DNA from 4 places in the Nitrobacter sp. CN101 genome. Region 2 is predicted to be linked to each of the others. Evidence: predicted binding sites of a transcription regulator. Region 2 holds the regulator's gene; each other region holds the start of a gene.
The links. Region 2 encodes LexA, which represses DNA repair genes until DNA is damaged. Its sites were predicted from a motif close to TGTTCNNNNTGTGTTCNG; they were not measured.
Positions count from the first base shown of each region.

Region 1: the regulator LexA is predicted to act here: its motif matches at 5,511-5,528, upstream of recA (recombinase RecA).
Region 3: the regulator LexA is predicted to act here: its motif matches at 5,864-5,881, upstream of uvrA (excinuclease ABC subunit UvrA).
Region 4: the regulator LexA is predicted to act here: its motif matches at 4,967-4,984, upstream of ACZ5IL_RS00440 (ImuA family protein).

Region 1 is NZ_AP038833.1:3,129,608-3,137,211, forward strand. It holds gene gcvT (glycine cleavage system aminomethyltransferase GcvT) at 1-569, shown strand, start outside; gene gcvH (glycine cleavage system protein GcvH) at 579-944, shown strand; gene gcvP (aminomethyl-transferring glycine dehydrogenase) at 1,021-3,885, shown strand; gene recA (recombinase RecA) at 4,328-5,419, opposite strand; gene ACZ5IL_RS15875 (hypothetical protein) at 5,718-6,512, shown strand; partial or broken gene ACZ5IL_RS15880 (IS1595 family transposase) at 6,561-7,440, opposite strand.
Region 2 is NZ_AP038833.1:2,325,264-2,332,867, forward strand. It holds gene ACZ5IL_RS11545 (glutamine--tRNA ligase/YqeY domain fusion protein) at 1-496, shown strand, start outside; gene ACZ5IL_RS11550 (ComEC/Rec2 family competence protein) at 583-2,874, shown strand; gene lexA (transcriptional repressor LexA) at 2,915-3,622, opposite strand; gene ACZ5IL_RS11560 (molybdopterin molybdotransferase MoeA) at 3,786-5,000, opposite strand; gene moaC (cyclic pyranopterin monophosphate synthase MoaC) at 5,223-5,753, opposite strand; gene ACZ5IL_RS11570 (HlyD family secretion protein) at 5,831-6,772, opposite strand; gene ACZ5IL_RS11575 (DUF3302 domain-containing protein) at 6,769-7,014, opposite strand; partial or broken gene ACZ5IL_RS11580 (SUMF1/EgtB/PvdO family nonheme iron enzyme) at 7,367-7,519, shown strand.
Region 3 is NZ_AP038833.1:2,782,994-2,790,597, reverse strand. It holds gene ACZ5IL_RS14080 (vitamin B12-dependent ribonucleotide reductase) at 1-1,319, opposite strand, end outside; gene ACZ5IL_RS14075 (BA14K family protein) at 2,030-2,581, opposite strand; gene uvrA (excinuclease ABC subunit UvrA) at 2,800-5,775, opposite strand; gene ACZ5IL_RS14065 (outer membrane protein) at 6,064-6,834, opposite strand; gene ACZ5IL_RS14060 (single-stranded DNA-binding protein) at 7,224-7,604, shown strand, end outside.
Region 4 is NZ_AP038833.1:90,582-98,185, forward strand. It holds gene ACZ5IL_RS00420 (helix-turn-helix transcriptional regulator) at 159-380, shown strand; gene dinB (DNA polymerase IV) at 927-2,024, opposite strand; gene ACZ5IL_RS00430 (SOS response-associated peptidase) at 2,017-2,754, opposite strand; gene ACZ5IL_RS00435 (ATP-dependent helicase) at 2,766-4,835, opposite strand; gene ACZ5IL_RS00440 (ImuA family protein) at 5,014-5,769, shown strand; gene ACZ5IL_RS00445 (Y-family DNA polymerase) at 5,690-7,210, shown strand; gene ACZ5IL_RS00450 (error-prone DNA polymerase) at 7,207-7,604, shown strand, end outside.

The sequences.
Region 1 (7,604 bases), 800 kb from region 2:
TCTCGCGTTCAGGCTACACCGGCGAGGACGGTTTCGAAATTTCGATTCCCGCGGCTCAGGTCGAGGACGTGGTGTCGGCATTGCTTGACGATCCCGACGTGATGGCGGTCGGACTTGGCGCTCGCGACAGCCTGCGACTGGAGGCCGGCCTTTGCCTTTACGGTCACGACATCGACGCAACGACAACGCCGGTCGAGGCCGCTCTGGAATGGTCCGTGCAAAAAAGCCGGCGGAACGGTGGCGCGCGCACGGGCGGTTTTCCCGGCGCAGATGTCATTCTGCCCCAATTCGAGCAAGGTGCGCCGCGCCGCCGCATCGGGCTGAGGCCGGAAGGCCGCACCCCCGTGCGCGAGGGCGCGCTGCTGTTCGCTGATGCAAGCTCGGTCGATCCGATTGGCACGGTGACATCGGGCGGCTTCGGACCAAGCCTGAACGCGCCGATCGCGATGGGCTATTTGCCGACATCACATGCCGCCACGGGCAGTCTCGTTTTTGCAAACGTGCGCGGACAACGGCTGCCGCTGCGGGTATGCGCTATGCCTTTCGTTCCACACAATTACAAGCGTTGAGGATTTGTCATGACCGTTTTGTATACCACCGATCACGAGTGGCTCCGCATTGAGGGAGATACTGCAACGATCGGCATTACCGGCTACGCGCAGTCACAGCTTGGAGACGTCGTCTTCGTCGAGCTTCCGAAAGTCGGACGCCAGCTTAAGAAGACCGAAGCCGCGGCGGTGGTCGAGTCGGTCAAGGCAGCTTCAGACGTCTATGCGCCGATTACGGGTGAAGTCCTGCAAGTCAATGACGCACTCGGCGCAGAACCTGGACTGGTCAATTCCGACGCAGAAGGTAAGGCGTGGATCTTCAAACTCAGGATCGCCGACAGAAGCGAACTCGAAGGTTTGATGGACGAGGCAGCGTACAAGGCCCACACAGCGTAAGCATTTTTGTTCTGCCTGGCACAAAGCCCGGCATGAGGCATTCATAACTTTATTCAGGCATCCAAGGAGCCTTTCAATGATCGCCCGTGAAGAGCCCGCTACGACCTTCGCGCGTCGCCATATCGGTCCATCGTCACGCGATATCGCTGCAATGCTGGAAACCGTGAGCGCGAAGAGCCTTGAGGCTCTGATGAACGAGGCGCTGCCCTCGTCGATACGGCAGGCTGCGCCGCTCGATCTCGGTCAAGGCTTCAGCGAAACCGAAGCGCTGGCGCATATGCAAAGCCTCGCCGCGCAGAACCAGCCGTTCACGTCGCTGATCGGGCAAGGCTATTCCGGCACGATCCTGCCCGCGGTGATCCAGCGCAACATCCTGGAAAATCCGGCGTGGTACACGGCCTATACGCCCTATCAGGCTGAAATCAGCCAGGGCCGGCTGGAAGCGCTATTCAATTTCCAGACCATGATCTGCGACCTCACTGGCCTCGATGTCGCCAACGCATCGCTGTTGGACGAAGCAACGGCGGCGGCGGAGGCAATGGCGCTGGCGGAGCGCGCATCATCGGTGAAAACAAAAGCGTTTTTTGTCGATCATGACGTGCATCCGCAGACCCTTGCCGTGCTGCGAACCCGCGCAGAACCGCTGGGCTGGACGCTCATCACCGGCGACCCGCTGCGCGATCTCGACAAAGCGGACGTGTTCGGCGCGGTGCTGCAATATCCCGGCACATCCGGCGTTGTACGCGACCTGCGCCCAGCCATCGCCGCGATCAAGGCGAAAGGCGGCCTTGCAGTGGTCGCAGCCGACCTGCTGGCGCTCACGCTGCTGACCTCGCCCGGCGAACTCGGCGCTGACATCACCGTCGGCTCCGCGCAGCGCTTCGGCGTGCCGATGGGCTATGGCGGTCCACATGCCGCCTACATGGCGGTTAGTGACGCGCTGAAACGGCTGCTGCCCGGCCGCATCGTCGGTCTGTCGGTGGATTCACGCGGGGCGCCGGCCTATCGCCTTGCTTTGCAGACCCGCGAGCAGCACATTCGCCGCGAGAAAGCCACCTCCAACATCTGCACCGCGCAGGTGCTGCTGGCGGTGATCGCCTCGATGTATGCGGTCTATCATGGCCCAAAAGGACTGGCGCAGATCGCGCGCACCGTGCATCGACACACCGCGACGTTGGCGGCGGGATTGACGAGGCTCGGTTTCGCGCCCCTGAATAGTACAGCTTTCGATACGCTGACCGTGAACGCCGGCGAACGGCAAGGCGAAATCGCTTACCGCGCAAGCAGCCAGGGCATCAACTTCCGGATCAACACAGACGGCACCCTCGGCATCGCGCTCGACGAACTCACGATACCGGAGACTGTCGAAGCGGTGTGGCGCGCATTTGGCGCCACATTCTCTTATGCCGACGTCGAAGCGCACGCTCCCGATTTGCTGCCAGCCTATCTCGAGCGCAAGACACCCTATCTGACCCATCCGGTCTTTCAGGAACACCGCTCCGAAACGGAGCTGCTGCGCTACATGCGTAAGCTCAGCGACCGCGATCTCGCGCTTGACCGCGCAATGATCCCGCTCGGCTCCTGCACGATGAAGCTCAACGCCACCACCGAAATGATTCCGCTGACATGGGCAGCTTTCGCGAACCTGCACCCGTTCGCGCCGATGGAGCAGGCGGAAGGCTATCACATACTGTTCGAAAACTTCGAACAATGGCTGCGCGACATCACCGGCTACGATGCCGTCTCGCTGCAGCCGAACTCTGGCGCACAGGGTGAATATGCCGGGCTTCTGGCGATCCGCAGTTATCATGCGGCACGCGGCGAAGGGCACCGCACGGTGTGCCTGATTCCCTCCTCGGCGCACGGCACCAATCCCGCCTCCGCCAACATGGCCGGCATGGACGTCGTGGTGGTGGCTTGTGATACGCGCGGGGACGTCGACGTCAACGATTTGAAGGCCAAGGCGGCGCAGCACGCCGATCGTCTCGCCGCCATCATGATCACCTATCCGTCGACACACGGCGTGTTCGAAGAGCACATCCGCGAAATCTGCGACATCGTGCATGGCCACGGCGGACAGGTCTATCTCGATGGCGCCAACATGAACGCGCAAGTCGGCCTGTCGCGGCCCGGCGACTACGGCGCCGACGTCAGCCATCTCAACCTGCATAAGACCTTCTGCATCCCCCACGGTGGCGGCGGACCGGGTATGGGCCCGATCGGCGTGAAGGCGCATCTCGCACCTTTCCTGCCCGGGCACCCCGAGACCGACGGTGCAACGCCGTCCGCGGTCGGACCGGTCTCGGCGGCGCCGTTCGGCTCGGCCTCGATCCTGACCATCTCCTACATTTACATGCTGATGATGGGCGGCGAAGGCCTGACGCGAGCGACCGAAGTCGCGATCCTCAACGCCAACTATATCGCACAGCGGCTCGACCCGCATTTCCCGGTGCTGTATCGCAACGTCAAAGGGCGGGTCGCGCATGAATGCATCATCGACCCCCGCGCACTGAAGGCCAAAACCGGCGTCACCGTGGACGACATCGCCAAACGGCTGATCGACTACGGCTTCCATGCCCCGACCATGAGTTTTCCGGTGCCCGGCACGCTGATGATTGAGCCGACCGAATCCGAATCGAAAGCGGAGCTGGACCGATTCTGCGACGCCATGATCGCGATCCGGCACGAGATTGCCGAGATCGAGGCGGGCCGCTGGAAAGTCGAGGCATCGCCGCTGCGCCATGCACCACATACCGTGCATGACATCGCCGACGACGCCTGGTCACGGCCCTATAGCCGAGCCCAAGGCTGCTTCCCGTCCGGAACCTCGCGGTCGGATAAATACTGGTCTCCGGTCGGACGGGTCGACAATGCCTATGGCGACCGCAATCTCGTCTGTTCCTGTCCACCCATCGAAGACTACGCGCAAGCCGCGGAGTAGAAGATCACAGGCTGCATTCCACTCAGCGTTCTCATCCTTCTCCTTTTGGGAGAGGGATGAAGGATGGCAAAGCCGGACGCTGGGGATGTCGGCAACTCAACATCCACAGCGCCCGTCTCTTCCAAGAGGCGCGACACAGATTTCCACGAAAGATTCCCGTCTTCGCGGATCGCACCAACCCGACTCGCACGAGCCCGGGGTCTTGGAAACTCACCTCAGAGTCCTTCATCGTTTACGGAAACGGTGAAAGACTCCATCTATTGATTAGACGCGTTTTCTCACGCGAACCGGTATCCACTTCGCTCGAAAACACTTTAGCCGGTCGACCTAAGCGTTCTCGGCAGAAAAATGGTCTTCGGCTTGACCCGGACACGTCCGTGTTTGGTGGAAACGCGGCGATCAACATCATCGAGCGCGCTTGTGCTTCCGTAAGACGAAAGACTCAATCCTCCGCTTCCGTCTCGTCATCGTCGGCGTCCCGCTCAGGACTGCCGGCCAGAATCTGCTCTGCGATCAGTCCCGAATTCTGCCGGATGGCCGTCTCGACCTTGGCGGTGATGTCGGGATTGGCCCGTAAGAACGCTTTCGCGTTTTCGCGGCCCTGCCCCATGCGCTGACTGTCATAGGAGAACCAGGCGCCGGATTTTTCAACGATGCCGGCCTTGACGCCAAGATCGAGGATTTCTCCCATCTTGGAGATGCCCTCGCCGTACATGATGTCGAATTCGACCTGTTTGAAAGGCGGCGCCAGCTTGTTCTTCACGACCTTGACGCGAGTCTGATTGCCAACGACCTCGTCGCGTTCCTTGATCGCCCCGATGCGGCGGATGTCGAGGCGCACCGAGGCATAGAACTTCAGCGCGTTGCCGCCGGTTGTCGTCTCCGGCGAACCGTACATCACCCCGATCTTCATGCGGATCTGGTTGATAAAGATCACCATGGTGTTGGACTTGTTGATCGAGGCGGTAAGCTTGCGCAACGCCTGGCTCATCAGCCGCGCTTGTAGCCCCGGCAGCGCGTCACCCATCTCGCCCTCGAGCTCGGCACGCGGCACGAGCGCCGCAACCGAGTCGATAATCAGCACATCCACAGCGCCCGAGCGCACCAGCGTATCGGCAATTTCCAGCGCCTGCTCGCCGTGATCGGGCTGCGATATCAGGAGATCGTCGACATTCACACCGAGCTTGCGGGCGTAGACCGGATCAAGCGCGTGCTCGGCGTCGATGAAGGCGCAGATGCCGCCTTTTTTTTGCGCCTCGGCGACCGCATGCAGCGCTAGCGTGGTCTTGCCGGAGGACTCCGGACCGTAGACCTCCACGATGCGTCCCTTGGGGAGGCCGCCAACGCCGAGCGCGATGTCGAGGCCCAGCGAGCCCGAGGAGATAACCTCCACATCCATGGACTTGTCGTTCTTGCCCAGCTTCATCACCGAGCCCTTGCCGAACTGACGCTCAATCTGTGACAGCGCGGCGGACAGGGCCTTGGACTTATCCATGGAGGATCCTTCGACGATACGCAGGGCAGCTTGGGACATAGGCCGGGCTCCTTATGAACGGGATTCGCGGGCGGGACAACGAATGGCGCCGTGGTTGATTGAATGGAAAATATGTACCTCATTTGTTCTAAGTTCGCAATATGTTCTTTCGCTAATCGGGGCAGATGTATACCCTTTGGACATGTATCAACCGATTGTGGTATATGCCTGCCCGTTCAACAATAGCTAGATCGACACTAGCGGACTCGCGGGCAGTTCAATGCAGGAAACACAGTCTCCACACCTGCCAAATCCTACCATCTCGGGGTTGGGGGCTGCATGTGGTCCCGGCTTTCTAATGTTTGCCCATTATATGGAATGGCAGTTGCCATCATGGGCGATCATTCTGATCGGGGTCGTCAGCATTGCGGGGCTGCTGGTCGCCATTGTGGGGTATTGCATTTCGACGTTGAAATGGCTGCGGCATCTGCGGAACAATCCACCGGGCTGGTCTCGGGCGATGGGGCGCAATTTGGTTCCGTGGATACTTGGAATAATGGGTTTTGCTGGCGTCTTATTGCTAGCCGGAACCGCGATTGGGGCTGTCTTCTACTTCGGTCAAGGGAAGGCAGTCACCGCTGTGAAAGCAGCGACTCCCCCAGAGCAGTTCGTGAAAGAGCCGACTTTAACGAAGTGGGTCGATGAAAAGCACCCCTTGGTATTTCTGGGGACGCCTACGCGAACGACCGATAGGCTCCGGGTACTCGTTGAGTACTCAATTTATCGCAACGGTTGGATGTCCCCGGTTCGGTTTGAGCTTGATCCGGTCAAGGAGCCGATAAAGGGAAAGCGGTTCACGCTTCCGGTGGCTCATACTGGAACTAAACAGAACGGCGGCGTGGAAGATTTGTGGTGGGGAACGGACCCACAGTCTGGTAATCTCGTTACCAACAATCCCCTCTATGAGGGTAATGTGGCGGCCACCCTAACAAGGGGTCGAATTGTCATTGTGGGCCCAGATAATAAAGAGCAGAACGCCACCTATTTTGAAATAGTGCGCGGCCTTAACGACCAAAACGGCAACGTCAGGTTCATGATCCTGCAAGGTCGCGAGGTGTCGGATTGGGTATCTGAGTGGGAGAAGGAAACTTGACAAAGATCAAGCCCCACAAGCGCTTTGATAGCCTACTTCACGCCATGGCTACTCGACCCGCACCTTCGGGAACGCCTGCAAAAGAAGCTCGAACATCAGGCCGGGCTGCTTCCGCAGGTTATGGCGATACTCGAACTCGCGCAGGTAAAGCTGCAAGTGCTTCTTCGAAACCCAAACGTAAGTCCCGTTGATCCCGCGCTTCACCTGCGACCAGAAAGACTCGATTGAGTTGGTGTGAACGTCGCCGCGAACGTATTCTTTTGCGGAGTGATCGACCGCTTCATGGTCGTAACCATATTTCTCTTTAAGCAGCTTGAAGCTTGACGCTTCGTCCGTATGGACGCGCGAGCCTTCTTTCACAAACCGAACGATATGCGGCAGGATATGAGCCTTGGTGCGGGCATGAACGACACGCGTAACGACATCGCCTCCCCGCTCAATCATGCCCATGACAATCGCTTTGTCGTCCTTGCCCTTCTTGTCCTTTGCCGCCGATAAAAGTTTCGTCAGCTTCAACGGTCTTGCCGGGACCGCCCATCGGATAGTCGCCGTCCACGTAGCCCATATAGAGCCGGATCAAATAGCACATGCGCCAAGCGGTCTTGTAGGTCACGCCTAGCTGGCGCTGCACTTCCTTGGCAGCCACGCCGTTCCGCGTCTCGCAAAACAGGAACATGACGTAGAACCAGTCCCGCAGGTTGGTACGGGTCTTTTCAAACGGTGTGCCAGCGGTCGGATAGACCTGATAGCCGCAATGCTCGCACTCGAATGAGCGGCGGTTTTTGACCCGGTAATAGGTCGCCCGTTTCTGACACTTAAAGCAGGTCAGACGTTCACCGAACCGGGTGCGCATCAAGTGCGTCAGGCAGCTATCTTCGTCGGGGAACCGCTTCTGAAACTCACGAATTTTCGACGGCTTTTGAGCCATTACACTCTCCCTCCTAGGAGAATGCTCATTCTATATCATGGTATGTTCTACATGTCCATAGGGTATATATCCGTAGGGTGGTACTGGCCGGTTCCCGGCCTCAGTGAGTGGCCTAAGTTGAAAAACGCAGTGGCCTATTTTAGGTTTTGTTGGTGTGGTCGTGG
Region 2 (7,604 bases):
CTTCATGGAAAACCCGCCGAAGAAGTTCTTTCGCTTGTCGCCGGGCAAGGAAGTGCGGCTGCGATATGCGTATTTCATCACATGCCGCGATGTGGTGAAGAACTCCGCGGGTGAAGTGCTCGAACTCCGCTGTACCTACGATCCTGCGACCAAAGGTGGCAATGCGCCTGACGGACGAAAGGTGAAGGCCACAATGCATTGGGTGAACGCGGCGGACGCCGTGCCGGCCGAGGTCAGACTTTACGGTCATCTGTTCGATACCGAGCAGCCCGACGCGGCGAACTTCGTATCCCAACTCAATCCGCAATCGCTTCAAACTCTGTCCGGCTGCATGGTTGAGCCCGCTCTCGCCCGAGAGGATGACGGAGGTTCAGTGCAGTTTGAACGACAGGGCTATTTCTGCCGAGATAAGGATTCGTCTCCCGGCAACCTTGTGTTCAACCGGACGGTCGGCCTGCGCGACACCTGGGCCAAGGTCGCGGCGACCGGCTCCTGATTTCGCCGGTATTCCGTATCCGTTCCACTGTTCGCCGTGCAGTCTCTTCCGCTAGCATCGCCGCGAGGGCGTGAAGGGGCAGCCGGATGGCGGAGCGGGGCAGGGCCCGCGATCGAAGGGGAGGGTACGCAGGAACGTGGCCGACGCGGCAAGCCGTCGCTGCTCCTTCGCAAACGCCTTCGGGCACCTTACTGGCAATGGTGGCGCGGCTGCGAGCCTGGGTTGGCGCGGAATTGGCAGCCGGCCAACTCTTGCCGTGGGTACCGGTGGCATTTGGCACAGGTATTGCGATCTATTTTTCGGCCGATCACGAGCCCGTTGTCTGGGTTGTCTCCGCGACCGCCGTAGCTCTGTTTGTGGTGGCGCTGCTCTTGCGCCGGCATCGGATGTTTGCCGCCGCTGTCATGGTTGCGGCGGTCGCTGCAGGATTTGCCGTCGCCACGATCAAGACGGCACAGGTTTCCCACGTCGTCCTGATGCGGCCGATATACGCGCCCTTGCTCCAGGGCTTCGTCGAAACCAGCGAGGTGCGGGAGCGGACCGATAGATTTGTTCTACGCGTCGTTCGGATGGACAATCGGCGGTCGCACGTCAAGCTCGATCGCGTACGGCTGTCGGTCAGGAAGGGCGCCGCGCCCGCCGTTGGGAGCTTCGTGGAGTTGAAAGCGCGGTTGCAGCCGCCGCTTACGCCTGTACGGCCAGGAAGCTACGACTTCGCCCGCGATATGTATTTTCATGGCATTGGCGCGTCCGGCTTCGTCATGGGCGCCATCAAGACCGTGAGCTCTCCGCATGGTGGTGGGCTCGCGTTGCGCTATGCCGCGCTGATGCAGGAGTTGCGCGACGCCATCGACGCCCGCATCCGTCTTGTTCTCAGCGACGACTCGCGGGCCATTGCCACCGCGCTCCTGACCGGACGGCGCGACGCCATCACGACGCCGGTTAATGAGGCGATGTTCATTTCGGGATTGGGCCATGTCCTTTCGATTTCCGGCTATCACATGGCCGTCGTCGCTGGCGTGGTCTTCTTCGCGGTGCGTGCGCTGTTGGCGCTGGTTCCAGCGTTGACGGCGACGTTCCCGATTAAGAAGTGGTCGGCGGCGGCGGCGTTCGTGGCAGCCGCTTTTTATCTTCTGCTGTCGGGCGCCGAGGTCGCGACCCAACGCTCGTTCTTTATGACGGCGGTGGTACTGATTGCGATCACGGTGGACAGGCGCGCCATCACGTTTCGCACACTCGCGGTCGCGGCGATGATCGTGCTTGCGATTGCGCCGGAGTCGTTGATTCACCCGAGCTTTCAAATGTCGTTCGCGGCGACGCTCGGGCTGGTGGCGCTGGTTCAGGTCGGCATGCCGAAGATGCTTGCAACCCCCGATCACTCGCCGACGGCGAGGGCCGCTCTGTGGGGTGGACGCGAAATCGCTATGCTGGCGCTGGCGTCACTCGTGGCCGGACTCGCGACCACGCCGTATGTCGCGTTCCATTTCCATCGGGTGACGCCATACGGCATGGTTGCGAACCTGCTGGCGATGCCGGTGATCTCGGCGCTGGTGATGCCGGCCGGGCTTCTCGGACTTGCGGCCATGCCGTTTGGCTTCGACGGCGTGTTCTGGCGGCTGATGGACTTTGGCATCGAATGGATGGTCGCTGTGGCTCAATGGGTAGCGGCGCTTCCGGGCGCCGTCGGTCATACGGCTGCATTTGGAACGGGACCGCTGCTCGCGGCGACCGCGGGCATCATTCTGCTCGGATTGTTGAGAACGCCGCTGCGCTGGAGCGGCGCAGCTGTGGTCGGGTTGGCGATCGTGTGGTCACTTGCGGTGACGCCGCCGGATATCCTGATCTCCGCCGAAGGTCGCAATGTCGCCGTGAGGGGCGGGGACGGCAGGCTGCGTCTCATCAGCACGAGTAAGGACTCTTTCACCGTCAAGGAATGGCTTGCCGCCGACGGGGATGGGCGTGGGTCTGCCGACCCTACACTGGCGGAGGGCGCCTCATGTGACGATGAGGGCTGCGTGGTCAAGGTGAGTGGAGGTGGACTTGTCGCGCTGACGCGGCGTCCGGAGGCGATACAGGATGATTGCGCTCGGGCGGAGCTCATGGTGACGCCGTGGCAGGCTCCGGAGGGGTGCCTTGCGCAGGTGATCGATCAAAACAGGCTACGGCGTGAAGGCGCTCTTGCCCTGTGGCGAACCCCAAGTGCTTCAAGATCTGGTGCTTCAAGATCTGGCTTTGCTGTTGATGCCGCACGTCCTGTCGGCGTCGATCGTCCCTGGTCATCCGCTGCCGTCGATGAACAGTCAGCACAGCTGCAATCAAAACCGGAGCCCCCGGCCGACGCCACGCCGGCGCCCGAGGATCTCCAGCCGGACGATTGAACGGCTCGTCCACGGTCGGAGCCTTTCGCTCCTGATGAAATCAGTACTTGCGGTAAATGCCGATCAGTCTGCCCTGGATCTGGACCCGGTTGGGCGGAAGTATGCGAACTTCGTAAGCCGTGTTCGCCGGCTCCAGCGCGATCGAAGCGCCGCGACGGCGGAAGCGTTTCAACGTCGCTTCCTCGTCGTCGATCAGGGCAACGACGATGTCGCCGGTATCAGCGGTCTGGTTCCGCTGGATCAACGCAAGATCGCCATCGAGAATTCCGGCATCGACCATGGAATCGCCGCGCACCTCAAGCGCGTAGTGTTCGCCGGTACCAAGCATGTCGGGCGGCACGCTGACGGTGTGGCTGCAGGTCTGCAACGCTTCGATCGGCGTGCCGGCTGCAATCCGTCCCATCACCGGAACGGCGACCGGACGTTCCGCATCGTCGACGACAGCGCCGCCGCTGCTGCGGCGGACTTTGCCCAGATTGCCTTCGATGACGCTCGGTGTGAAACCGCGACGGCCGCCGCCGCCGCTGGCGGCGAGTTCGGGCAGTTTGATGACTTCGATGGCGCGGGCGCGGTTGGGTAGACGGCGGATGAATCCTCGTTCTTCCAGCGCGGTAATCAGGCGATGGATGCCGGACTTCGAGCGCAGGTCGAGCGCGTCCTTCATTTCATCGAACGAGGGCGGCACGCCGGATTCTTTCAGCCGTTCGTTGATAAAACGCAGGAGTTCATACTGTTTGCGCGTGAGCATCCCGACCCAGTCCCTGGTTGATGGGGTTCTTGCCAACTAGGGGACATCGGGGCTGCAGCCCTTATAACCCCGCGGCACGAACCTCGAAACAAATCATGAACATACACTATATGTTCGATATGTGTTCCGCAACCCTTTAATTTAAGGTCAACAAAGCGACGTTTTATGACAGCGAAAGCTTAATGATGGCACAGGGCTCGCCTTTGCTTGCGGCCGGCGCAAATGGCGTGCGGATTACGAGAGCCTCTGCCGCAGCGAGTTTTCCCATCAGCGAGCTGTCCTGATGCCCGATCGGCGTCGCCACCGGCAAGCCGTCCGTCGAGGGCGTGAGCCGGGCGCGCAGATAATCCTGCCTGGCTTGATTGGCGCTAACATCGCTTCCGAGCAGCGCCGGTTCAATGCAGTGGTGCACATCTTCACGCCCCGATAGCGCACGAATCAGCGGCACCATGAACAGAAACGCGCAGATGTAGGACGAGACGGGATTGCCGGGGAGGCCGATCACCCGCATCGGGCCTAGACGTCCGTGCATCATCGGCTTGCCCGGCCGCAGTGCGATCCGCCAGAACGCCATCTCCACGCCTTCCGCCTCCAGCGCACGCTTGACGAAGTCATGGTCGCCGACCGACGCGCCGCCGGTCGTAACCAGAATGTCGGCGCCGCTCTCGCGGGCGCGGCGGATCGCGGCGGTTGTGGCGTCCATGGTGTCGGCGGCGATACCCAGGTCGATCGCCTCGGCGCCTTCGCCTCGGGCGAGTGCGCGAAGCGCGTAGCCGTTGGACAGGATGATCTGGCCCGGACCGGGCGTCGCGCCCGGCAAAACCAGTTCGTCGCCCGTGGCGAGCATCGCTATTGTGGGACGGCGATGCACCGGCAGGTCTGGATAGTTCATGCCGGCAGCAAGGGAAAGATGGCGATCGGTGAGATGGCTGCTGGCCCGGATCAGGACGTCGCCCTCACGAAAGTCCACGCCGGCAGGACGAATGTTCTTTCCGGGAGCAGTGGCCTCCTTGACGATAACGTGGTTGCCGTCGCGTTCGGTGTCTTCCTGGATCACGACTGTATCGGCGCTGTCCGGCACTACGCCGCCGGTGAAAATCCGTAAGGCCTCGCCGGTTTGCAGCGCGCGCTCGAGCGGTCGTCCCGCGGCGATCTCACCGATCACCTGTAGCCGCGCTGGAATTGTCGCAATGTCCGCTGCGCGCACCGCATAGCCGTCCATCGCCGACATTGCGACCGGCGGCTGAGTCCGGCGCGAGGGGAGGTCGCGCGCCAACACCCGGCGATGCGCGGCTTCGAGAGCCACGGGTTCCTCCGGGAGCGGTTCGACTCCGGCAAGAACAGCCGCAAGGGCGTCGGCGACCGTCATCAGGGGCATGACCATTCTCCTAGAGCATTTTCCGGCCGTGCGATCAGCCGTAAGAAAATCCCCTCAATCAATAACTTGCGTGTATTCCGATCGCAAAACCGGTATCCATTTGCGGAATACGCGCTAGGCGTAATGCGCCTAGCGGGCGCGTCAAACATCTACCGAACTCGCGGCTCGCATACAACGGTACCAAGAGCCAAAATGCCGCTTACCGACCCGTTCGCGCGGCGGCTATGGTTCTGAGGGGGTATCCGTCACGAGATAATGGCCGGACTTGCCGCCCTTTTTCTCGACGAGGTGAATGCCCTCGATCCGGACGCCGCGTTCCACGGCCTTGATCATGTCGTAGATCGTCAGGCAGGCGACGGAGACCGCCGTGAGGGCTTCCATCTCCACTCCGGTCGGGCCGGAGACTTTGACGCTTGCGCGGACGCGGCAGCCCGGAATTTTCTTGTCGGCCTCGATATCGAGCGTGACCTTCGACAGCGCCAGTGGATGGCAGAGTGGGATCAAATCCGAAGTGCGCTTGGCCGCCATGATGCCGGCAATGCGCGCGGTGCCAAGCACGTCGCCCTTCTTGGCATTGCCGCTTTCAATCAAGTCGAGCGTCGCCTTGGTCATGACGACCTGACCCTCGGCGACGGCGACACGCTCGGTTGCGGGCTTTGCCGAGACATCGACCATCCGCGCTTCGCCTTTGACGTCGATGTGGGTGAGGGCGGGTTTGTGTTTCCCGGCGGTCTTGTTTTTCTTGTCTGCCATATCAATCAAATCCTGAGCTGGTATCGTCCCCCTCTCACAAGGGGAGAGGCTAGACGCCTGCGTGAGTTTCGCGATGCCTAGAACGGCAATATGTAGTTCATAATCGCCGTTTGTCGCAGCAGAACTTTGCGAATGATATGGGCTGGCTTTACGCGATCAGTGAAGATGGCGGCTGTGCCGGTGGTGCCGGCGGGAAGGCTCGCTGCAAGCCTAGCGTCATCAAGCTTAACGCGCACGACGAAGGGAGCCGCTTCAATCTGCTTTGGCTGGACGGCGAGGCCCGATGTTTGTACCTGGCCGGTGGCGATCGCCTGAAGGACGCTTTCGACCCTTGCGGGGAAAATTTGGCCCGGCAGAAACTTGAACGTAACTTCGACCTCCTGTCCGGGCGCTACATATCGCGCGTCATTTTGTGCCAGTTCGACACCGACTAGAGTGTCGGATGTGTCTATGAATGCCATTACCGGAGCCAGCGGTAGATTCGCCACGCGCGCGCCTTTCCGCAGCGCAACATTGGTTACATAACCATCGGTCGGCGCGCGAATGGTCGTTTTGTCGAGATTCCACTGGGCTCCCTCTAGTTGTCCTCTCAGTTGATCAACCTCGGATTGCCGTTGCTCAACGTCGAAGTGGCGTCCCGCGGCACGCTCATACAACTGCGTCATCTGTGACAGTCGCAGTTGAGCGAATTTTAGCTGCGCCGTCAGCGCGTCAACGGTCGCGCGGTAGGGCGTCGGATCAATTTTGAAAAGTATGTCGCCAGCCTTTAGCGCCGTGTTGGCTTGAACCGGCACCTCGGACACTTCACCCGCTACATTGGAGACGATTTGAACAGAATTGCGCACGACTAGGGCCGGGCCCTGCGGTGCGCCCCATCCCATTGGGATAAAGAGCCCGACCAGGAGCAGCAACAACACGATGACAGGTGAAACTTTCCAAAAAAGATTGAAGGAAACGATCTTTAGCTTCACCAGGATGAAGAGGATGACGAGATAGACGTTGAGCAGAACAACGATCACGACACCACCTCTGTCCTGCGCGGCGCGGGGACATCGACATAGGCCCAGATCAGGGCGACCGGCCACAGGGCGAAGCCAAGGAAGAGCGTAATCCAGCCAGCCACCGTCACGGCCTGGACCCAGGGATGATTGCGACGCTTGGCGATCATGCCCGGCAGCATCGCCATGAAGATGACGACGAATGCGGTGCTGGCGACGAGGACAATGAGGACGATCCAGGCGAAATAATCGAGAGCGCTCATCGGTCGGCTACCTCGCAACTAGCCAGGCGGTGCAATTTGCTGCCCGCCCTTTTACGTGGCGAGGACGACTATACGCACGTTCTGCCTTGTCTCCAACTATGCGCGTAGCCGTCGCTAATAAGGTTTGATGTTCGTCGGCCGGACAAACGAAAATCCATACCAGCCGCAGCATTGTTTGCGAGAGGTATGGACGGCTGGCGGTTCTGAGGATTTAATGTTGTTCCGGATACTGAAGGTTCTAATTTTAGACGCCCGTTACAAAAATGCGCTGATGCCCCGTTAATGTCAGTGGGTGTGGTCCGTGCTGAATGTGAGCAATATCGCGCTTCGCAATGTGGTTCCTGACAACCGCATGATCCTAATTTCCGGCGGCACCTTCCGCATGGGATCGGACAGGCATTATCCGAAAGAGGCCGCGCACCGGGTTACCGTCGGCACTTTTTGGATGGACCGTGCTCTGGTCACCAATCAGCACTTCAGAGAGCTTGTGAGGGCGACCGGTCACAAAGGGCGGTTGGGAGGTGTCTGCTGATTATCGTTTAGTTAGCAAGATGGTGAGTGTGGAAGTAGCGCGTCAATCGATTGGTCGG
Region 3 (7,604 bases), 460 kb from region 2:
ATCTTCTCCCAGAGCTCGCGCGCCTTCAGCGTCTTCGTCACTTTTCCGGTGGTGCGGCCGATCAGATTCCAGTCGCCGTCGGTCTCGACCGCGCGCAGGAAGTTGTCCTTCAGCGACACCGAGTTGTTGGAATTCTGGCCGGAGACAGTGAGATAGGCTTCCGAATCCCAGTCGGTGTCAAAGACCGGGAAGTCGATCTCCTTATAGCCTTGTCGCGCGAACTGAATAACGCGCTTGATGTAGTTGTCAGGGACCAACGCGCGGCGGGCGAGCTTGATCTCACGGCGCAGCGCCGGGTTCTTCTCCGGCACGAAGCAGTCATCGCCCGAGCCCTCGCAGTTGACGCAGGCGCGCATCACCGCCTTGAGGTGCTTTTGGTTGATCCTGGAGCCGGTGACGAGAGCGGCGACCTTCTGCTCCTCCTTCACCTTCCAATCAATATACTGCTCGATGTCCGGATGATCGGCATCGACCACCACCATCTTGGCGGCGCGGCGCGTGGTGCCGCCGCTCTTGATGGCGCCCGCAGCGCGGTCGCCGATCTTGAGGAAACTCATCAGGCCGCTGGAGCGGCCGCCGCCCGAGAGACGTTCGCCTTCGCCGCGCAGGCGCGAGAAGTTGGAGCCGGTGCCGGAGCCGTATTTGAACAGGCGCGCCTCGCGCACCCACAGGTCCATAATGCCGCCTTCGTTGACGAGGTCGTCCTCGATGCCCTGGATGAAGCAGGCATGCGGCTGCGGATGCTCATATGACGACTTCGACTTGGTCAGCTTGCCGGTCTTGAAGTCGACGTAGTAGTGGCCCTGGCCGGGGCCGTCGATGCCATACGCCCAGTGCAGGCCGGTGTTGAACCACTGCGGCGAGTTTGGCGCCACCATCTGGCACGCCAGCATGTAGCGCAGTTCGTCGTTGAAAGCCCGCGCGTCCTCTTCAGAGGTGAAGTAACCGCCCTTCCAGCCCCAATAGGTCCAGCATCCACTGAGCCGATCGAACACCTGCTTGGCCGAGGTTTCACCGACGATGCGTTCGTTCTCGGGGAGGGCGGCGAGCGCGTCGGTATCAGGGACCGAACGCCACAACCACGAGGGGACCGTTTCCTCCTCGACCTTCTTGAGGCGCGCCGCGACGCCGGCTTTCCTGAAATATTTCTGCGCCAACACATCGGAAGCGACCTGCGACCATGGTTCCGGCACCTCCACATTCTCGAGGCGAAACACCACGGAGCCATCCGGATTACGGATCTCGCTCGTGGTCAGCCGGAAATCGATCCCAGCATAGGGTGATTGACCGTCCCTGGTATAGCGCCGTTCGAATCGCATTGTTTCGTGCCCCATAACTGTCCGTCACCGCTTCGGCGGCGTTGGCGGTTTCCATTCGCGGACTCTTGCGCCCGCAGTTCGGCCAGTGGTTCCGGCCCTGTTTGGAAGTCCGATTCCGACCAGAGGACCTGCGGCCCGTGGCTATCTCGGACTCAACGCCTCACATCCCCATTTGCGCCAGTTTCGATCTGGTTTTTGGTGTTCCTGATACCTTGGCTCAGAGCAGACACATCCACGCTCCGCTGCCCAAACCGGCGGACGAAGTGCCCATTCTGGAACCTTTCAGGAGCGACCGGCGGAACCCAAAACATACTCGCGCCAACCGAAATCTAAGCTAGGACGACTCCCTTGCGCACGTCAAGGACTAGTGCAGATTCTTGAATCAAATACTAAATATGGTGGAAAGAAGGGAAAACCAAGGGTCGAATCGCGCCTTGGATGACTTCAAGTATCGGTGAGTGTTCACGGATTCCGAAACGGAAAAAGTCTTTGATGTCGTCCCACCGACGAATTTCGCCCGCTGTTCACAAGACAGCTATTTATTGCACGCGAGGGATTGCTTCAGAGGCGCGACTCGCTACGCGCGACCCAACCGTTCAGCAGATAAATAGCTACGGCGTGCCGGGAGCGGCAAAGCGGAGAGGATAAAAAGAAAAAGGAGCGGCGCTTTGGCACCGCTCCTCGATAAGGCCCATGAAGGGGCAAGCTAGTTACGGACAGCGATGGCGTTTGCCATCGCGACCCAAATAGGTTCCGGAACGCACATCGTATGATTTGAACCGCTGCTGGCAGTAAGAAGCGTCCCTGCCACTGCCGTTGCTTTGGACCGCGGTGGGGCCATCATCGTAATACCCGTCATCCCCGTAGTAAGGGGAGCCGTAGTAGGGGGAAGAGTACGAGTAATAAGGCGATCCCCAACCGCCGCCCCAACCCCAACCTCCACCCCAACCCCACGGGCCGCCCAACAAGCCGCCACCAACAAAGCCGGGATAAAACCCGCCACCCCAACCTCCACGCCAGCCGCGGCCGGCCCAGCCAACACCGCCGCCGTGCCAGCCCCCACCCATGCCCATATGCCCGCCGTGCCAGCCGCTACCGCCCATGTGTCGGCCACCACCTCCGCCCATGCCAATGTGTCCGCCACCGCCGGCGAATCCTTGGGCCTTTGTTCCCAATTCCTGTGCACAGCTTGGCGACGCAATGGCCAGTGGGGCTGCAACCGCCAGAACGGCCGCCACCAGTACTGGTTTGAAACTAAACATATTCGGAACTCCATGTCGGATTCGAATTTAGGCTGTCACTCACGAACAAAACGTGGCGATAGGTGGCGAGTTCCGCAACGGGGCTTTTGGAAATGTTCCATCTCTGGAACTGGTATCCATCACAACAAAAATGACTTAAAAATTATCGTTTCAGATCATATTTATAAGAATAAATCCTTATAGATGAGTTTATCGTTCACAAGTTTGCGTCTCGTGCGTCATTCAGCCGCTTCGCTCGCGTTATGTCGCTTCGGCTTTCCTGCCTTCTTCAGCACCGGCTTCAAAAAATTTCCGGTATGACTGCGCGGCGCTTTCACAATGTCTTCCGGTGGTCCCCAGGCAACGATCTCGCCGCCACCGTCCCCACCATCGGGGCCAAGGTCGATCACCCAATCCGCGGTCTTGATGACTTCAAGATTGTGTTCGATCACCACAACTGTATTGCCCTGCGCGACCAGCTCGTGCAGCACTTCAAGAAGCTTCTTTACGTCATGGAAGTGCAAGCCAGTTGTCGGCTCGTCCAGAATGTAGAGTGTGCGGCCGGTTGCGCGTTTCGACAGTTCCTTGGCGAGTTTGACGCGCTGCGCCTCGCCGCCAGACAATGTGGTGGCCTGTTGCCCCACATGAATGTAGTCGAGGCCGACGCGATGCAGCGTCTTGAAGGTTTCGCGAACACGCGGTACCGCCTTGAAAAATTCGGCCGCTTCCTCGACGGTCATGTCGAGCACGTCGGAGATCGACTTGCCCTTGAAAACCACCTCGAGCGTCTCGCGATTGTAGCGCTTGCCCTTGCAGGTATCGCAGGTGACGTAAACATCGGGCAGGAAGTGCATCTCGATCTTGATGACTCCATCGCCCTGGCAAGCCTCGCAACGCCCACCTTTGACGTTGAAGGAGAAACGGCCTGGCGCATAACCACGGGCCTTGGCTTCGGGCAGACCGGCGAACCACTCACGGATCGGCGTAAAGGCCCCGGTGTAGGTCGCAGGATTCGAGCGTGGCGTGCGTCCGATCGGCGACTGGTCGATGTCGATGATCTTGTCGATGTGCTCCAGGCCCTCGATACGGTCGTGGGGTGCGGGGGGATCGCTCGCATTGTTCAGTTTCCGCGCGATCGCCTTGTAAAGCGTGTCGATCAGCAGTGTCGACTTCCCGCCACCGGAAACACCCGTGATGCAGGTGAACAGACCGAGCGGAACTTCCGCCGTGACGTTCTTGAGGTTATTGCCGCGTGCGTTGACCACCTTGATGGTGCGGCGATGGTTCGGCGGCCGCCGATCCGGCACCTCGACCGCCAGTTCGCCAGTAAGATACTTGCCGGTCAGCGACTTCGGGTTGCGCATGATATCGGCCGGCGTGCCCTGCGCGACGATATGGCCGCCGTGAACGCCGGCGCCGGGTCCGATATCGAGCACATGGTCGGCGAGGCGGATGGCATCCTCATCGTGCTCTACGACGATCACCGTATTGCCAAGATTGCGAAGCCGCTTCAGAGTTTCAAGCAGGCGGGCGTTGTCGCGCTGGTGCAAGCCGATGGAAGGCTCGTCCAGCACATACAGTACGCCGGTCAGGCCTGAACCGATCTGCGAAGCAAGCCGAATGCGCTGGCTCTCGCCGCCGGACAGCGTGCCGGAAGCGCGTGACAGCGTAAGGTAACTAAGGCCAACGTCGAGCAGAAACGACAGCCGCTCGCGAATCTCCTTGAGTACGCGGCCGGCAATTTCGTTCTGTTGCGCCGAGAGCATTATCGGAACGGTCTCGAACCATTCGCCGGCAAGACGAACAGACAGTTCGCTGATCTCGCCGATGTGCTTGCCCCCGATTTTGACGCACAGTGCCTCCTGCTTGAGCCGATAGCCCTTGCAGGAATCGCACGGCACGTCGGAGAAATATTTTCCAAGCTCCTCGCGCGCCCATTCGCTTTCGGTTTCGCGATAACGACGATCGATGTTGGGGATGATGCCTTCGAATGGTTTCCTGGTTTCGTAGGAGCGCACGCCGTCTTCATAGGAGAACTTGATCTCACTGTCGCCCGAGCCATGCAAAAGCGCGGCCTGCGTCTTCTTCGGCAAGTCCTTCCATTTGGTATCCAGGGCGAATTTGTAAAATTTGCCGAGCGCGGTGAGGGTCTGCAAGTAATATGGTGACGACGATTTTGCCCACGGTGCGATCGCGCCTTTGCGCAGCGTCAATTCCCTGTTCGGGATGACGAGATCTTCATCGACGTGCTGCTCGATACCGAGACCACCGCATTTCGGGCAGGCGCCGTAGGGATTATTGAACGAGAACAGCCGCGGCTCGATCTCAGGGAGTGTGAAGCCGGACACGGGGCACGCGAACTTTTCCGAGAACAGGATGCGTTCAGGACCGCTCTTGTCGTGGATCTTCGCGATTTTCTTCTTTTCGCCCTCTCCGGCGAGAGGTGAAGGAGGCGCGTCCGCATATTCGATCACCGCCAGCCCCTCTGCGAGCTTCAAGGCAGTCTCGAATGACTCAGCCAGCCGCTGGCCCAGGTCCGGCCTTACAACGATGCGGTCGACCACCACGTCGATATCGTGCGGAAACTTTTTATCCAGAGTGGGAGCATCGGCGAGTTCGTAAAAAGCGCCATCGATCTTGACGCGCTGAAAACCCTTTTTGAGATACTCTGCCAGTTCTTTTCGATACTCGCCCTTTCGGCCGCGAACGACCGGCGCCAGCAGATAGAGCCGCGTGCCATCGGGCAGCGCCAATACCCGGTCTACCATCTGCGACACCGTCTGGCTTTCGATCGGCAGGCCGGTTGCGGGCGAATAGGGCACGCCGACGCGCGCCCACAATAGCCGCATGTAATCGTAGATCTCGGTCACGGTCCCCACGGTCGAGCGCGGATTCTTCGAAGTCGTTTTCTGCTCGATGGAGATCGCCGGCGACAGCCCGTCGATCTGATCGACGTCGGGCTTCTGCATCATCTCCAGAAACTGACGCGCGTAAGCCGACAGGGACTCGACATAGCGGCGCTGACCCTCGGCATAGATGGTGTCGAACGCCAGCGAAGACTTGCCAGAGCCGGAGAGGCCGGTGAACACCACGAGCTTGTCGCGTGGGATTTCCAGATCCACATTCTTGAGGTTGTGTTCGCGAGCGCCGCGAATCGTGAGGGCGCGACTCGCGGGACTCAATTGTTGCCGCTTCGCCTTGATGACTTCATCCATGACAGGCTTTTCCGGGTGCAGAAGCCGCACCGCGTTTAGGCGCGCCGCGCCGGCCAATCCCCGGAGAGGCGCTATCTGTGGCAGTCTATGGAACGTAGATAGAACAGCGGGCAATTTCCAGAGGGCGTCAGCGATCATCCCCGATTTCGTCGGGAGAAGCAGGACGGCTTATCAGTATGCTGCTCAGTATGCTGCCGTTCGCGGGGTTGCCTGCGGCCCGTACCTCAAACAAAAAGGCCGGCAAAAGCCGGCCTTTCAAGTTTTCCAAGAACGTCGGATCAGATGCGATCAGTACCGTGCGATGGCTGGGCCACCCCAGCGGTAGTTGATGCGCGCCGTGACGAGGTCCACGTCCTGGCTGATATTGTCGGTTCCAAACAGCGTACCGGCGGCCCCGGCAACGCCATTGTTGATGAAGGTAAGTCTATTGCCGCCCATAAAGATGTGGTCGTACTCGAATCCGAGCGACCAGTTTGGCGCAAACCCATATTCGAGGCCGACGCCGACCGTAGCGCCCCAGTCGGTGTTGTTGACGTTGTTGGTCACTTGAACGCCGGTTGCGGTAGCAAGGCTCCGGTATCGGTTAGACGTCACGGCAGCGCCGCCCTTCACGTAAAGCAACGTGGCATCCCAGGCGTAACCGATCTGGCCGGTGAACAGGCCGAATGCACCCAGATGGCTGTCGTTGGTGAAGGCGGGGAAGGCGAGGCTGGCACGGCGGCCACTGATATCAGCCCAGTTACCCTGAGCTTCCAGGCCGAACACCCAATTGCTGGTCTGCCAGCGATAGCCGATCTGGCCACCAGCCGTGCCGCCGGTTGCGTCATGGCAACCTTCACTTGCCACGGCAGCACCTGCGGGCGTTGTGAAGTTCCAGCAATTCCTGCTCGATCCCCAGCCGCCGTTCGCGCCGATGTAAAAGCCGCTCCAGTCGTAAATCGCGGCCACCATCGGAGGAGCCTTCGTATATGGACGCGGGGCGAGGTCAGCCGCAGTGGCGGGCGCGGTACCAAGGCCAATGGCGAGAGCACCGACGGCCCCAATCAGAAACTTGTTCATTTCAATCCCCGGATTTTTGCTTTAGTTTCAACAACTAAGCGCGAGCGCTGGTAGTTACCCCGAAATCTGTGAATTCAGTATACCTTCCGGCGCAGCAAATTGCCGTCTCTCAAATGCAACACTCTGGGTCAAATTGTTTGTCCAGCGGGCGGAGGTATCTCGGTGAGAGGTCCGCGCGGACTTTCGGTTTTATTTGTTGAGAACAAATAAAGTACATTGTACCACCCCACACTCGATCCGTGGATAACCCGGCGATTAGCCTCTCGGCGCGGCGCGGGAAGTGTAGGCTGCTTGAACGCCGTCACGGCTCGATTTTGAAGCGGCAACGCCCGTTGGGTTAGCACCGGTTTTGAGCTAGCAATCGGGGATTGGGGACATGGAGAACGGCGATGGCGGGTAGCGTGAACAAAGTTATTCTGATCGGCAATCTCGGAGCCGACCCGGAAATCAAGCGAACCCAGGACGGACGGCCGATTGCCAACCTGCGGATCGCAACCTCTGAAACCTGGCGCGACAGGACCAGCGGCGAGCGCAAGGAAAAGACAGAGTGGCATCGCGTCGTGATTTTCAACGAAGGCCTCTGCAAGGTTGTTGAGCAGTATCTGAAGAAAGGCTCGAAGGTCTACATCGAGGGTCAGTTGCAGACCCGAAAATGGACCGACCAAAGCGGTGTCGAAAAATACTCCACCGAAGTGGTGCTACAGAATTTCAATTCGACTCTGACAATGCTCGATGGCCGCAACAGCGGCGGTGGCGGCAACTTCGGATCT
Region 4 (7,604 bases), 2.1 Mb from region 2:
TGCCATATCGGTTTCTTTATGTAACCAATATGGACGTAGGCTGATTGCGAGCAAGAGCTTCGGTGATAAAAAGCGTCTGATCTCTGGATGTTGGTTAATAAATGGTAAAGCAATCAGACGTCTGGCCGTCACCTCGACTTATTCGAGCTGCGCGCGGTTTGGTCGGGATTGATCAAGCGACTTTAGCAAGCGAGGCGGATGTCGCGCGCAAGTCTGTCGTTCTTATCGAAGCTGATGAAAGCGATCGGATGGATCCACGCCGCTTGAAAGTTCTGCAATCGCTGCAGCGCGTGTTCGAGGACGAATACGGCGTCGAGTTTTTTGCAGCGGGTGAAGACTCAGGCGAAGGCGTCAGATTCAGGAAGTCATCAAAAGACTGAGCCAGCTGGCTATCGATCGACAGGTTCGGCTCAGTTTGATGCAGCGGGTCCTGTTCCGGCGGGTCGGACGGCCGCCTGAGGATTTGAGCGAGCCTGAGTGGCAGCGGGGTGGCGCAGGAACTCAAGCGAAAGGGCATAACGCTGACGCTGCTTTAGCAGGAGTACCGGACGGCCCAGGGACTGTCGGATATTTTGTGCTTGAGGCCTGTTTCCGTCATTGGCTGACCAACCGCTCACCGAAGACGACGGCGAACTGCGTCTTGGACCATCGGAAATCATTGGGATCCCGCGGTCGTCCTGCTGGCTGTCAAATCGCATCCAAGTGCGAGCCCTTTTGACGTCTTGTGTCAGCGTCCTTCCGTTTAACCCTTGTGGGCTTAGGAGGTAGGTCTGCCCGGATGAACCAGCAGGAACTCCAGTTCGCGGCCGGGCTGCCGAGGTATCAGAATTCCAGCGCTCGAAGCCGCGATAGCTCTCCATTAGCTGAACATATCAACAGAGCCGCGAGATGCGGTTCCTTACGGCGTGGGCGGCCGGCGCACGGGCTCACAGTGGCAGGGACATCTGCGAGATTTCGATCTCTTCCTTCTGTAAAGCCGAAAGCGACACACCCAACAAACGGACGGCCTTCGGCAGAGGTATCAATTTCTGAAGCAGTCCGGTCGCGACCCGCTCGAGGTCAGGTCGGCTGCTGACGGGATCCGAAAACGACTGGCTGCGCGAGATGATCTCGAAGTCCGCGAACTTGACCTTCAGTGTGACGGTCCGTCCGCGGTTGCCGGTGCTTTCGCAATGCCGCCAGACCGTATCGACCAGCGGATGTAGTTCAGCAGCCATCGGTTCGAACTCGGTCAGGTCGGAAGCGAACGTATTTTCGGCACCAACCGATTTCCGGATGCGGTTGGCGCGCACCGGCCGCTCGTCGATCCCCCGCGATATCGAGTAATAGTATGCGCCAGCCTTTCCGAAGTTGGCTTCGAGAAACGTCAGCTCCTGATTACGAAGATCCTGCCCGGTGAAGATGCCGAGGCCTTGCATCTTGGCGTTGGTTGCCGGCCCGATGCCGTGGAATTTTCCCACGGGCAGCGCTTCGACAAAACCAGGTCCCATCTCCGGCGTGATCACGTATTGGCCGTTTGGCTTTCGATGGTCGGACGCCAGCTTCGCGAGAAACTTGTTGTAGGAGATGCCGGCGGATGCGTTAAGACCGGTCTCAGCCTTAATCCTGGCCCTGATGGCGAACGCGATGTCCCGGGCCAGCGGGATTTTCTGCAGGTTTTCGGTGACGTCGAGGTAGGCCTCGTCCAGGGAAAGCGGTTCGATGATTGGCGTATGCTCGGCGAAGATCGCCCGGATCTGTTGCGAGATCGCTTTATAGACGTCGAAGCGCGGCTTGACGAAGACCAGGTCGGGGCACTGCCGTCGCGCGGTGATAGAAGGCATTGCCGACCGCACGCCGAACTTCCGCGCCTCGTAGCTCGCAGCCGCCACGACTCCTCGTTCCCGGGATCCGCCGACTGCGACCGGCTTGCCGCGCAGGTCCGGATTGTCGCGCTGTTCGACCGACGCGTAGAACGCGTCCATGTCGATGTGGATGATCTTTCGAACGCCCGTTGTGCTGTCGACTCCAGACGCATCAGGCATTTGCGGGTCCAGGATCGTCTTTGCCACCCGTCGCGACGATCCGGAGCGCGCCGTCCGGCAGGGGACGCTGCAGCGCCTTGGCCTCTTCCCACGGCGCGCGCAGCCAGACTCCGTGCTCCTCAAGGGTCGTCAGGATCACCGGCATCGCCTTGGGATGGACCTTGCGCACCTCAGCGTTCGGTTCGCAGGTCAGGACCGCAAAGAAGTCTGCGGTGATCTCGCCCTCCCTGGCCTTCCGGACGCTGGTCCATTTCGTCCAAAGGCCGGCGAAAGATAACAACGGTCGCATCCCGTCTGTCGCGAACCAGACCGGCACCTTCTTGCCGTCGATCGTGTCGTATTCCGAGAACGACGTGAACGGCACCAGGCAGCGGTTGTCTACACCGAGCCACCGCTTCCAATGGGCGCTTGAGATGTTTCTGATGTTCGTGGTCCCGCTGTCTGGCTCCATACGTAGCAGTTCCTTGAAGTCGACAGTCTTGTCCTTGGCCTGCAGTTTCTCTGCGCGCTTTTTGGTGGCATCCATCAGCGCCTTTTGCGACGATGGCATGCCCCAGCGCGCCATCGCAATCTCGCGTCCAGAGGCGCCGTTGCGAACGATCGGCGCGGAATAGTCAGGGTAGATGCCGGGCATCGCCGGCAGATTGCCGGACGTGTCGTTCGAAGCGTTGACCTGAAACAGTCGCCGGATGGCTTCGATATTGGTGGTCATTGAGTAGAGATTGCACACCCGAAAAACTCCTACCGCCACATCCCGCGCATGCGGGCGCCGACGTCGATGCGCGGACCCTGGCCTGTGGCCCGCGCTGCGGCTGCGGCCCCGGCAATCGCAAGCGGCCACGTGGTCTTCTCGAACAATCCGAGCAGCCGGTCCGGTATAAACCGCGTCCTCGAGGCATAAACATGCCGGTCGCCCTGCGCATGCTGCCCGTGCGTGAAGAAGCGTTGCGGCACGACGAGATGCAGGTCGTCCTTCGCGCGCGTCATGGAGACATACAGAAGCCGGCGCTCTTCCTCAATCTCTGCCGAAGTTCCGGCGCCGAGGTCCGACGGCATGCAACCGTCGACGACATTAAGCACGAATACCGATTTCCATTCCTGTCCCTTTGCTGAGTGAATCGTTGACAGGATCAGGTAGTCCTCATCAAGGAGCGGCACGCCGGCCTGGTCGCTGGTGGCATCCGGAGGATCAAGCGTTAGTTCGGTGAGAAATTTTTCACGGGACGAGTAGCCGCTGGCAATTTGCTCGAGCTGGATCAAATCGGCACGCCGGGTCTCCGCATCTTCGTGGATGCGGTCAAGATGCGGTTCGTACCAGAGCCGCGCACGCTCAAGGTCGGAGGGCCATTCCGAATAGCGCAGTTCGCCAACGGCCTGTATAAAAGCCTTCCAGTCGTCGCCGGCGCGGGGCGGAGCGAGCATACTAGAGAGCGCGGCGATCGGATCCGCCGCTTCCGCCATGTGGTCGAGCACGCGTTGCGCCGATGCCGGTCCGACACCGGGTAGCAGATGCAGCAGGCGGAACCCGGCGACGCGATCCCGCGGATTCTCGATGAACCGCAGCAACGCCAGCATGTCCTTGATGTGGGCAGCGTCGAGGAACTTCAGTCCCCCAAACTTGACGAAAGGGATGTTTCGCCGGGTCAGCTCGACTTCGAGCGGACCGCTGTGGCTCGAGGTCCGAAACAGCACCGCTTGCTCCTTAAGCAGAGTGCCGGACTCGCGGTTTTCCAAAATGCGCTCGACGATGAAGCGCGCCTGGTCGGCTTCGTCACGTACCGTGACAAGTTGAGGTCTCGAGCCCGATGCCCGTTCGGTCCAGAGGTTTTTGGTAAAGCGCTCTTTCGCCAGATCGATGACGCCGTTTGCAGCGGCGAGGATGGTCTGCGTCGAACGGTAATTGCGATCGAGTGTGATGACGCTGGCAGGCGGCGAGAATTGCGTCGGAAAATCCAGGATGTTGCGCACCGTGGCCGCGCGGAACGAGTAGATCGATTGCGCGTCGTCACCGACTACCGTGAGGCCATGGCCGCCAGGCTTCAGCGCCAGCAGGATCGACGACTGCAGTCGGTTGGTGTCCTGGTACTCATCAACGAGAACATGGTCGAAGCGGCCGCCGATATCGTCGGCCAGCGCTGGATCGCTCATGGTCTGGACCCAGTATAGCAGGAGGTCGTCGTAATCGAGCACGTTCTGCTTTTGCTTGGCCTCGACGTAGGCCGCGAACAATTCCTTCAGCTCGGCCGCCCATCCGGAGCACCACGGATAGGATGCACCAAGCACCTGCTCGATCGCAGTCTCGGCATTGACGCAACGCGAATAGATCGAGAGACACGTGCCCTTGGTCGGAAACCGGCTCTCCGTTTTCGAGAATCCTTTCTCATGCCTGATGAGATTCATCAGGTCGGCGGAATCCTCGCGGTCGTGAATCGTGAACTGGGGATCGAGTCCGATCTGGTCTGAATAATCACGCAGCAGCCGTGCCCCGATACCGTGGAAGGTACCAGACCAGGTCAACGCGTCGGTCAAAACGCCGGCATTGTCGCCCATCACTTTGCGGGCGATCCGTTCGACTCGCCGGGTCATTTCGGAGGCGGCGCGGCGCGAGAAGGTCATCAGCAAGATGCGCCGCGGGTCGGCGCCGTTGACGATCAGGTGCGCGACCCGATGCGCCAGCGTGTTGGTCTTGCCGGATCCAGCACCGGCTATCACCAGCAAGGGCGCGAAGGGACCCGGTCCCGCGGTGCCATGCTCCACGGCCCTGCGCTGTTCCGGATTGAGGCTGTCGAGATAGGCGGCCGCCGGCTGCACGAGTTCGATCGTCCTTTTTTAATGAAAAAACAGACTCCGCGATTCTTTTCGTCGTCACAACGACTTCCGCTTTTTTTGCGCGAACTCGTCGCTTCGGAACCCGAACGGCCGGTTGACTCTTATCGAGCAATACGAACAAATCAAGAACAATACCGTCCCGGGATCGTTTGAAGAGGGCATGAGTGCTTTGGTCCAGCCACCCGCCGTTCTGCGGCTTCGCGAGCAGATTCAACGTCTTGAGGGTGTGCCGTTGCGCGTCAGGACATTGCTTCCGTTCGGCGTGGAGGCAATCGACAGCCGGCTACCGGGTGGCGGCCTTGCGCTCGGGGCGCTGCACGAAGTGGCGGGAGGTGGCAATGCTGCCATCGACGGCGCCGCAGCCGCCTTGTTCGCCGCCGGAATCGCCGCGCGCACCAAGGGCAAGATCCTGTGGTGCATCACCCAGCAGGATCTGTTCGCGCCGGCCCTGGCTCAGGTGGGTCTTCATGCGGACCGTGTCATCTACGTCGACGCCTGTGACGAGAAAACCGTGCTCGCATGTTTTGAGGAAGGCGTCCGTCATGGCGGGCTGGGTGCCGTGGTCGCGGAGGTCGCGCGGCTTTCGATGACGTCGTCGCGGCGGTTGTCGCTCGCAGCCGAAGCATCGGGTTCGATCGCGATCGCGGTGAGACGGTGGCGACGGCAGACCGAAGCGGCGGATTTCGGACAGCCGACGGCGTCGGCGACGAGATGGCGGGTGTCGACGCTGCCATCGAGTCCATTGCCGGTGCCGGGCGTTGGCCGCGCCCGATGGCTGCTTGAGTTGATCCGATGCCGCGCCGGCGAAAGCGCGGACTTTGTAATGGATGCGTGTGATGTCCAGGGTCGTCTCGCTTTACCTGCCGACGTGGCCGACCGATCGGCTACGACGCAACATGGGCGCCGCAGCGCCTGATCCAGCGATGCCGCTTGTGCTGGTAGGCCAGGCCGGACGACGGCGCGAGGTTGTTGCGGCGAATGCCGCCGCGATACGGATCGGCCTGCGCGTCGGAATGCCCGCGACAAAGGCGCAGGCTCTGGTGAAGGAGCTTGTCATCCATCACGCGGATCCCGCTGCAGATGGCGAGGCGCTCGAGCGTCTCGCTGTCTGGGCGCTGCGCTACTCACCGGTCGTCGCCATCGACGGTCCGGACGGCCTCGTCATCGATGCGACAGGCGCCAGCCACCTCCACGGTGGCGAGGACGCCATACTGGCCGACATGATCTCGCGCCTGGAAGCTGTAGGCATAACAGCGCGCGCGGCGATGGCGGACACACGAGGTGCTGCACACGCACTGGCTCGGTTTGCGGCCCAGTCGAGTTTGGTTATTCCCGAACGTGAAAGCGCCGAGAGAATCAAGCCGCTGCCGATCGCGGCGCTACGGCTGACTGCCGACATGGTCGACGATCTTGGCCGGCTTGGTTTCGAACGGGTATCCGATCTGCTGGCGACGCCGCGTGCACCACTCACGTTAAGGTTCGGTCCCGAGCTCGGCCGCAGGATGGACCAAGCCACGGGCCGGACCGGCGATCCCATCGAACCCGTGCGGCCTCCGGACATCATCGAGACGCAGCAGCTTTTCGCCGAACCGATCGGCGCACCAGAGACCATCGCGCGCTATGTCGCCAAACTGACCATAAAGCTCTGCCAGGAAATGGAGTTGCGGGGTCTCGGAGCCCGGCGCCTCGACCTTCTATTCGGGCTGGTCGACAACCGGGTGCAGGCGATCAGGGTCGGGACTGCCCAGCCGGTGCGTGATGCGAAGCGGCTGACGCGATTGCTCTGTGACAAGATCGAGAAGGTCGACCCCGGCTTCGGCATCGAGATCATGCGGCTCGCGGCAACCGCAGCCGATCCGTTCAATACCAAGCAGACGATCTCGTCGCTGGTCGACGAGCCGGAAGCGGATATATCCGGGCTGATCGACATCCTCTCAAACCGGGTCGGTGAGACCCGGCTTTATCGGTTCGAACCTGTGGCGAGTGATGTTCCGGAACGATCATTCCGGCGAGTCGCCGCAGCCGCCCCAGCTTCCAAAGAGGGTTGGCCCGCGCATTGGCCCCGTCCTGCCCGGTTATTAGCCCCGCCCGAGCTCATCGAGACTGTCGCGCTGCTTCCTGACCATCCGCCGGTCAATTTCACCTGGCGGGGCTCGCGGCGGCGCGTCAGGAGAGCCGACGGTCCCGAGCGAGTATTCGGCGAGTGGTGGAAGCGCGACGCCGAGCTGATCGCGGTCCGGGACTACTTCCAGGTCGAGGACGATGCCGGTGAACGTTTCTGGATTTTTCGCGCTGGCGACGGCGAGGACGCGGCGACCAGGTCCCACAAGTGGTTTCTGCACGGGATTTTCGGATGACGTCCCGTTATGCCGAGCTCCAGGTCACGTCGCACTTCTCGTTCCTGCGGGGAGCGTCGTCCTGTGAGGAACTGTTTGCGCATGCCGCGTCGCTCGGTATCGAAGCGCTGGCGATAGTGGACCACAACAGCCTCGCCGGCATCGTGCGCGCCCATGAGGCCGCCAAGGTGACCGGCGTGCGCCTGATCGTCGGCTGCCGCCTCGATCTCGCCGACGGCATGTCCGTCCTGGTCTACCCGACTGACCGGCCGGCGTACTCACGGCTTTGCCGGTTGCTTTCAATCGGCAAGACGCGCGGCGGTAAAGCGAAATGCATCTTGAACTGGGAAGATGTCGTCGACTGGTCCGAAGGTTTGATCGCCGCGCTTGTTCCGAACGTAGCCGACGATGCCTG